2 regions of the Paenibacillus phoenicis genome follow, and region 1 is predicted to be linked to the other one. Evidence: riboswitches for the same ligand, from Rfam matches in the RefSeq annotation. Region 1 holds a riboswitch; the other holds the start of a gene.
The links. Region 1 has a riboswitch for cobalamin ahead of U9M73_RS20685 (anaerobic ribonucleoside triphosphate reductase). Riboswitches for the same ligand answer to the same signal wherever they lie in the genome.

Region 1 (4,447 bases):
GGGGCGCAATCAAGTTGCGCTCAGGATCAATAAGATCAATCAGCTAAAAAGAGAACAGGGGCTCCCATAACACGGCTTGTCCCTGCCGCAGGCTTTGTTGAATATCGATCAGCCGTTGATTGGAGCTGCCGCGATAGAGCAGGGAAGGATCGCGAAGCTCCTCAACGAACCTTCCGTCGACCAGCACCTCGCAACGCCGCAACAGTTCATATTCGGGGGAGCCGGGGCGTTCGATTAATTCTTCCAACGTATAACCGGTGTAAATCCAGATGGATATTGGCCCGGTTTCCGCCACAAGCCGGTCGATAAAACCGCAGACCTCAGCAGCGGAGAAAAAAGGATCACCGCCAAGGATCGTGAGTCCGCTGAGCAACGGATTATGTTTAATGTCATAAATAATTTCTGCTTCCCGCTCCAAAGTGAGCGGTTCCCCGTAATCGAAGCTCCAGGTTTTTGGGCTGAAGCAGCCTTTGCAATAATGGCGGCATCCGCTGATGAAGATCGCTGCTCTCAAGCCGGGCCCTTCATTAATGGATTCCGGGTAGTACCCGCAAATGTTCATGCGTCGTGTTTCACCCGGTCGCGAACCTCCGCTTGTTTAGCGGGGTTGAACCGTGTCTGGTAGTCGCCGGTCAGATAACCGGTCACCCGGCGCAAACGGCGAATATGCACTTCGCTCTCATGGCTGCCGCAGGAGGGGCAGCTTGCCCCAATGATCCCTTCAAAGCCGCAGGCCGAGCAGCGGTCGATCGGATGGTTGATGCTAAAATAGCTGACCTGCTGCTGCAGGGCGTATTGCACGATTTTGACGAATGCTTCCGGATTGTTGCGGGCATTGCCGTTAAGCTCGATATAAGAGATGGCTCCGGCGTTGCACAGCCCGTGGAATTTGGCTTCCAGCTCAATTTTTCGTGCCGCACTGATGTTGTAGTAGACCGGGATATGGAACGAATTCGTGTAATACTCGCGGTCCAAAATCCCGGGCAGCGGGCCGTAGACCGCACGGTCGCGTTTGGTGAACTTGCCGGACAGCCCCTCCGCCGGGGTCGCAAACAACGTGATATTGAGATTGTGAATTTCGCTTTGGCCGTCACAATAGTCGCGCATGTAAGCGATCAGGTCGTAAGCTTTCTGATACACGGCTTCATCTTCGCCGTGATGCTTCCCGTACATCGCCTTCATGCATTCGGCCAGCCCGATGAACCCGATGGACAAGCTGCCGTGCTTCAGCAATTCGCCGACCTGATCATCCGGCGCCAGCTGCTCACCGCCTTCCCAGACGCCTTCCCGCATCATGAAATCGGAAGCCTTCGCTTTTTGGGAGGCCTGAATCGAGAAGCGATGCAGCAATCCCTCCAGGGCGATATTCATATAGTGAGTCAGCTCGCGGTAGAAGCCGCGTTCGTCGGGCTCTTTGCGGTGTCCCAACGCGATGCCGTACTTCAAGCCTAGCTTGACCAGGTTCAGCGTATTAAAGGAAAGGTTGCCTTTGCCAGACAGACGATTGCGGCCGAACCGGTCAGCCAGCACCCGGGTGCGGCAGCCCATGGTAGCGAATTCCGTATCCGGATCCGTGGGGTCGTAATACATCAGGTTGAGTGGGGCGTCCAGGTTGGCGAAATTCGGATAAAGCCGTTTGGCCGAGCATTCCGCCGCTTTCAGAAATAGGGAGTAGTTAGGTTCCCCCGGATTCTGGTTGACGCCTTGTTTACATTTAAAAATCTGAATCGGGAAAATCGGCGTTTCCCCATGGCCCAGCCCGCGCATCGTGGCCGTGAGCAGGGAGTCGATGACCAGTTGTCCTTCCGGTGAGGTACATGTGCCGTAATTGATGCTGGTGAACGGGATTTGCCCGCCGGCCCGGCTCGACATCGTATTCAGATTATGAATCAGGCTTTCGGCCGCCTGGAACGTCTCGCTTTTGGTTTCCTTGAGCGCATAGTTAAAAGCCTTGGGATACTGATCCCGCAGGTCACTGCGGCTCATCGTGATGTCGCCCAAATCAGCGTTCGCATCGCCTTCTTCAAAATAATCCAGCCCTTTGCGGAAGTACTTGGCGAACGATTTGGCTACGTACGGGGCGAGATCGAAGTCCAGCTTGTTCGCGGACACACCGCCGAATTGGGAGTTTTGCTGGGATTGGAAAATGATCGCCACCAGCGCCATCGCCGTCATGATGGAAGTTGGCGGACGTACGCTGCCGTTGCCGGTGTTGAAGCCTTTGCGCAGCAGTTTGTCAAACGGGATAAAAATACAGTTCGTTGTGCCGAGGGCGTACTGATCCAAGTCGTGAACATAAACGATGTTATCCTGAATGGCCTGTACCAAGCGAGTTGGCAGTACGAAATGGCTTGCATACCATTTGGAATACTCGCTGCCGAATTTGCTCATCTTGCCGGAGAAGCTCTCTCCATTTAAATTGGCGTTCTCGCGCAGCACCTCAAGATTGCGGCTCTGGACGATTTCCTCGCCCATCCGAATCACTTCATCCAGCAAGGTGTCCCGGCCGGTATACGTCTGGCTTACCCATGCCATAACACACTTCTCCTCCCTGTAAACCGAGCTTTGGTTCAAAATAAAAGAGCATGTCCAACCAACGAGGTAGACATGCCCGAATGCACTGCAAAAAAGTGGACAGACCAAATCAAGGCCCCAACATTTCGGCGGCAAGCGGACACCATCCCTGATCCTCGCAGGTTTTCCGTCGGTGTCTTTCAAACGGGCAGGTCTCCTGGCTTTCGGAACGTTGCTGACGCCTTCCCGCAGCTCATCAAGCATTAAGCTGTAGTGGCATATCGTCAGTCGAACGGCTGGGTCTTCAAGACGATGTAGGCGAACGCCTCGTCTTTAGTACCAAGCTACCGATTACAGTGGCGGGACCGCAGCGGACTTGCACCGCACTTCCCTTTTAAGCTCCGGCGGCTTGTCCGCCGGATCACCCGTTCACACTATATTTTGTTGCGTTGATCTAAGGATAGCCCAAGATATTGTGTTTGTAAATGGGATTTTCCCATTGAAAGCAGACTGAAAATCACGTGAAAATCTCCGGTCCGCGCAACGATGCGGAGAGTGGGGGACAGAAGAAAATTGTGAACATTTATAAATGGGACTGGAGGACTAGATCGGGTTTTACAGAGTGTGTGAGTTTTGGGGACGGTAAGGATATTAGCAGACGGGTTCGGTTGATCTTAGAGAGGAGAGTTGGTTAGAATATACCTGTAGGACGAAAACCAGCTCAGGGATTTGATTCAAACCATTACCAGGAAAGAAGGGAGCCGATTATGGCTATCGCCGAAGTTACCGTTATTCCGATCGGGACGGGGAGCACCAGCCTCAGCGCTTATGTGGCCGAGTTGCATCGGGTGTTGGAGAAGCAGAAGGGCATTACCTTTACCCTCACCTCCATGAGCACGATTATTGAAGGATCGTTAGATGATGTGTTTACTGCGATTCGCGCGATTCACGAAGCGCCGTTCCAATCCGGTGCCGGCCGCGTATCAACCTCGATCAAGATCGATGATCGCCGCGACAAAGCCAGCTCCTCCGAACAGAAGCTGCGCTCTGTGCGCGAGAAACTATAATTTCTTGAAATTGGTGCTTGCATTATTTTTAAAACTCGGTATAATAAATTTTGTTCGCTAAAAACGAACCTGCTGGTGTAGCTCAGCTGGTAGAGCAACGCATTCGTAATGCGTGGGTCGGGGGTTCGAGTCCCTTCACCAGCATCTGATATGCAAGCATAACGCGCCCTCCGAGGTTTTCGGGGGGCGTTTTTGAATTGTTGAAGGACCTTGTTCATCTTCCGAGTGACCTCTTGCTCTTCGCTTGTTAGTTCTTCTCCGTTTCTTTGTTTTCTCCATGCGCTTAGCACTAAATTGTGACCGCAAATAGGGAGGTTTGCTGAAACCTCCCTGTTCCTTGGTGCGCTTACTCTTGCTCCATCGCATCCCTTTTTGTCCGATGCACCGTGCCAAACGGATGGTGCGGCGGGGCATAAATGACATACACTTTAAGCGGCTCGTTGCCGGTGTTGATGATGTTGTGCCACGTGCCGGCGGGGATGAAGACCGCGTCGTCTTCATGGATGTTTCGTACGAAGGTGAGGTGGTCCGCACGATCGCCCATTTGCGCAACGCCTCGACCCTCTTCCACGCGTACAAATTGGTCCGTGTTCGGATGGATCTCCAAGCCGATATCCTCACCGACCGGAATGCTCATCAAAGTGACCTGGAAATGCTTGCCCGTCCAGAGAGCGGTCCGGAAGTTCCGGTTATGCTCGGCGGCATCGCTAATATTAATCACAAACGGCTTTTGCCCGTAATCTTGAAGCGGCTGCCGGTTCCAAGCGTCGTCTTGCGAAGGAGACGGTGCGTATTCAGGATAGATCGGGCTGGGCTCGATATAGTCGGGATAGCGTGCGGGTTGAAATGCCTGCGGATATCCGTAA
Region 2 (4,447 bases), 4.1 Mb from region 1:
GCAGCGAAAACACTCGAGCCGAGGCCATGCGTATGGCGGGAGCGCTCGAAACCGTAGACGGCACCATTCGTTCTTTGGCGCAATCCCAAGAGTCGATCGTGGGGCCGATGGAGGATCTGGAGGGGAACACCCGGAAGCTGGGCGCATTGTATCGGAGCTTGGAGGAGATCGCGGCAGAGGTCGCGTTGCTTGCGCTGAATGCGTCGATCGAGGCGGCTCGTTTGGGCGAGCAGGGGAAAGGTTTCGATGTCGTCGCCGTGCGCATGCGCCAGTTGGCGGATCAAAGCACCAGGGCGATCAACTCCTCCGCCCCGTTGTTCCAGCAAATCTCGGCGGATGTCGAGCGTGTGAAGTCCACGCTGATAGAGGGACGTGACTCGGCCCTGGAAGGAATTTCGCTGATGAAGCGAATGGGGGAGGACATCCGGTTCATTGCGGATGAAGTGGCAGAGGTGAACGGGCTGGTTGCCGAGGCGGGACAGCGAAGCCGGGAACAAGCCGAGCTGACGCGGAATATGGAGGCGATGCTAAGCGAGGTGCATGAGGCTCTCAATCGGAGCATCACCCATGTGGAGGGAGCGCTGGCTCGGATGGAATCGGAGCGAGAGCATATTTCCAAGCTGCAGACGGTGGTCGTGGGCTTGGATCGGGCCCAGGGCGAACTGATGGTATCATTGAACTCCGTCCATTCCGGGGCGGATCCGGCTGCCGGTGGCGAAGACGCGGTGGCCCTTGGTCAAGCCTATGCCCGGAAGCTGCTGGAGGCAGCCGAACAGCCAGGTTTCCGCATGCTGGAGCCGGCTAGTCACCGGGCTGCACTGGAGCAGCTGTTAGCCGCAGAGCCTGGTCTAGAAGCGGCCTGGTCGAACCGCAAGGACGGCTCTTTTATCGTATCCATTCCGGAAGCCGGCTTGCTTAACGCCAAAGGACGGGACTGGTTCCGCCAGGCGATTGCCGGAGAGACGGTCGTCTCCGAAGTGTATATCTCCGCGATCACCAAGCGGCGTTGCATGACGCTGGCCGTGCCGATTGTCCGGGAAGGTGAAGTCATTGGTGTCCTGGGAGCCGATTTGTCTTTAGAACGGGGCTAAACAAAGGAATAACGGATTAGTTATTGTCAGTCCTCCGCTTTTCCCCTATAATCCAATAGAGAAGAAAGCCTTAAGACAAGCGTACAATTTGTGCCCGTAGGTCCTGGAGCAACGGTGAAGCATGCCGTACCGCTTCGGGTTAAAAGGGAAGCCGGTGCAAATCCGGCACGGTCCCGCCACTGTAAACAGGGACGAGCTCATGATGCCACTGTCGCCCGCGAAGGGAGATGGGAAGGCGAGTTTTCGTCGAGACCTGGAAGTCAGGAGACCTGCCACGGGAATTCAAGACGGTCCTTCGAGGAAAGGATAACGTTCTGCCAAGAGCATCATGGCTTGGCGCTGCCATCGTGGAGTCTCTCCGCTTTGCGTGCGCACAGCATGACTTTGTAGACGTAACCCCATCCGCTAGGATTGGGGTTTTTTCTTTGTGCCGGTAGAGGGTTAGCCGGACTTCTTCGCCGCCGGCTGCACAACGTACCGCTGGAACACAAGGCGTTTCTTTATTTACTGAAAAATAAAGCAAGGGGAGATCTGGAGATGAAAAACTGGAGAAGACTAGGAAGCCTGTGGCTGCTGGCGTTGCTGCTGGTGCTTGCGGCCTGCGGTAACAATAACGCCGTCACCCCGGGGACAGGGAACACAGCGGACGCTGCACAACCGACGCAAAACGCTGGAACGAACGCGGCGGCCGACAATTCGGCGGCACAAGAGACGACTTACCCTTATACCGTCACTGATTCTACCGGTAAAGAGTTTACGTTTGAAGCCGCGCCGGAACGTATCGTCTCGCTGGCGCCTTCGGAGACGGAAACGCTGTTTGCACTGGGACTGGACGAGCAGGTCGCTGGCGTATCCGACCTGGATGATTATCCTGAAGCGGTGAAGGACAAACCGCGGATGGGCGGGTTCCAGGTGAATGTCGAGGCAATCGTGGCGGCGCAGCCGGACCTAATTCTTGCGGCGAGCCTGATCGATGAAGCAACGGTCAAAAACTTGACGGATATGGGATATAAAGTGTTCCAGTCCAATCCGAAGACGATCAACGAAGTAATGGAGCATATTCGGACGATCGGCGAAATTACCAACCATCAGGCTGAAGCTGCTGAAGTGGTCGGCAAGATGAAGGAAGAGGTCCAAACGGTAACCGATGCGGTAGCTTCGCTAAGTGAAGACCAGAAGAAGAAGGTCTACATCGAGTTTTCTCCGGGATGGACGGTTGGCAAAGGCGAATTCATGGATGAGATGATCACGTTAGCTGGCGGCATCAACGTTGCTTCCGATGTCAAGGGATGGTCCGAGATCAATGAGGAACAAATTATCCAAGCGAACCCGGACGTCATTTTATACGCGAAAAGCGTTGTTGACGAAAATAACAAGACGTTAGCGGACATCATCAAAGGCCGTTCAGGCTGGGACCAAATTACGGCCGTGAAGGAGAACCGCATTATCGCTCTGGACGATAACCTGCTGAGCCGTACGGGCCCTCGCGTCACGCAAGGGCTGATTGAAGTGGCCAAGGCGGTTCACCCGGATTTGATCCAGCCATGAAGCGCGGCAAATTCGCCGGATACGGAGTCATCGGGCTCTTGCTCCTGGTTGTGACGCTGCTGCTCTGCATCGGCATCGGCTCCGTTTATGTGCCTGCTGGAGAAATCGCGGCGATCTTGCTGCACAGGCTCCCGGGGTTAGACCGCCTGATCACGCCGGATTGGACGATGGCAGCAGAGCAAATCGTCGTCCAGGTCCGGTTGCCTCGCGTGCTGCTCGGGATGCTGGTCGGCGCTTCGCTCGCCGTAGCGGGCGCCGGCTTCCAAGGGGTGCTGCGCAACCCGCTGGCGGATCCGTTTACACTGGGCGTATCGTCAGGTTCGGCAATCGGTGCGGCGGTGCTGATCTTTTTCGGATGGCAGTTTTCCCTGTTTGGGATCTTTACGCTTCCGATGGTTGCGTTCCTGGCGGGGGCGGTTACGTTATGGATCGTGATCTGGCTGGCTAGAGAGAACGGACGGCTGCCGATTGAAAGTCTGGTTTTGTCCGGCGTCGTGATGCAATCGTTCCTAGGGGCTGTTGTCTCCTTTTTAACGGCAATGTCGAAGAAAACCATTAATGAAATTTACTATTGGACGATGGGCAGTTTAAGCTTGCGCGGATGGTCGTATACGGCCATCCTTTTGCCGTATTTGCTGCTGGGAGCCTTATTCCTTTGGAGCCGGGCTAAACATTTGAACCTGCTGACTTTAGGTGAACGTCAAGCCTCCCATTCCGGGATGGCCGTAGAACGAACCAAACTAGCTGTGTTGCTCGTTGCTACACTGATGACGGCGGCTGCGGTATCCGTGTCAGGGGTAATCGGATTCGTAGGCCTGGTCGTTCCGCATATGATCCGTCTGATCACCGGCCCGGATTATCGGCTGATCATTCCTTTGTCGGCGCTGGGCGGCGGGATATTTATGATGTGGAGCGACTTGGCGGCTCGCTCGCTGCTGGCTCCAACGGAGGTCCCGCTGGGCATCGTCACCGCCTTTGTGGGGGCGCCTTTCTTTGGGTATCTGTTGTATCGGAAGAAGAAACAGAGGGAGGAGGAGCTGCGTTGATCAAGGTGTCTGGGGTTGCCAAGGCGTTTGGCCGGCTGGAGGTGCTTCACGGTGTGGACTGGCAGGTTGGCTCCGGTGAGTTTTGGGGCTTGATTGGACCCAACGGCAGCGGCAAAACAACCTTGCTCAACTTGATCTCCGGCGTGGAGAAGCCGGATGCCGGCGAGATTGCGTTGAGCGGACGACCGCTTTCGTCGTATTCGCGCAAGGAGCTGTCGCGCAAGGTCGCCGTCCTTCAGCAGGACGGGCTTCCGGCTGTGGCTTTTACGGTGCGTGAAGTGGTGGAAATGGGGCGGTTCGCCCATCAGGATTGGCGCGGCAAGGAGATCGGCGGGGCGAAGGCAGGCGAACGCCTCATTGATGGAATTATGGAACGTCTCGACCTGAAGGAGCTGGAGCATCGTCCGCTGAGTGCGCTTAGCGGGGGGCAACGCCAGCGGGTAGCACTTGGGAAGGTGATGGCTCAGCAGCCCGAGCTGGTGCTGCTCGATGAACCAACAACCTATTTGGATTTGCGTTACCAGATGCAATTTATGGAGCTGGTGGCCGAATGGCAGCGCGATGCCGGACTTACCGTCGTTTCAGTGATGCATGATTTGAATTTGGCTGCCTTGTTTTGCAGCCATCTCTTAGTGATGAGCGGCGGGCAAATTGTGGCGCAAGGCGCGCCGGACGGCATTTTGTCACCGGAGCTGGTTGAAACCGTATTTGGAGTTCAGGCCCATCAAGTGGTTCATCCGGATTCGGACGTTCCGCAGCTAT

Region 2: another riboswitch for cobalamin. It lies ahead of U9M73_RS01545 (ABC transporter substrate-binding protein); the one in region 1 lies ahead of U9M73_RS20685 (anaerobic ribonucleoside triphosphate reductase).

What each region holds. Positions count from the first base shown of each region.
Region 1 is NZ_JAYERP010000001.1:4,427,470-4,431,916, forward strand. It holds gene nrdG (anaerobic ribonucleoside-triphosphate reductase activating protein) at 44-562, opposite strand; gene U9M73_RS20685 (anaerobic ribonucleoside triphosphate reductase) at 559-2,475, opposite strand; cobalamin riboswitch at 2,705-2,958, opposite strand; gene U9M73_RS20690 (MTH1187 family thiamine-binding protein) at 3,282-3,581, shown strand; tRNA gene U9M73_RS20695 (tRNA-Thr) at 3,653-3,725, shown strand; gene U9M73_RS20700 (cupin domain-containing protein) at 3,928-4,447, opposite strand, start outside.
Region 2 is NZ_JAYERP010000001.1:352,562-357,008, forward strand. It holds gene U9M73_RS01540 (methyl-accepting chemotaxis protein) at 1-1,091, shown strand, start outside; cobalamin riboswitch at 1,172-1,382, shown strand; gene U9M73_RS01545 (ABC transporter substrate-binding protein) at 1,629-2,639, shown strand; gene U9M73_RS01550 (FecCD family ABC transporter permease) at 2,636-3,685, shown strand; gene U9M73_RS01555 (ABC transporter ATP-binding protein) at 3,682-4,447, shown strand, end outside.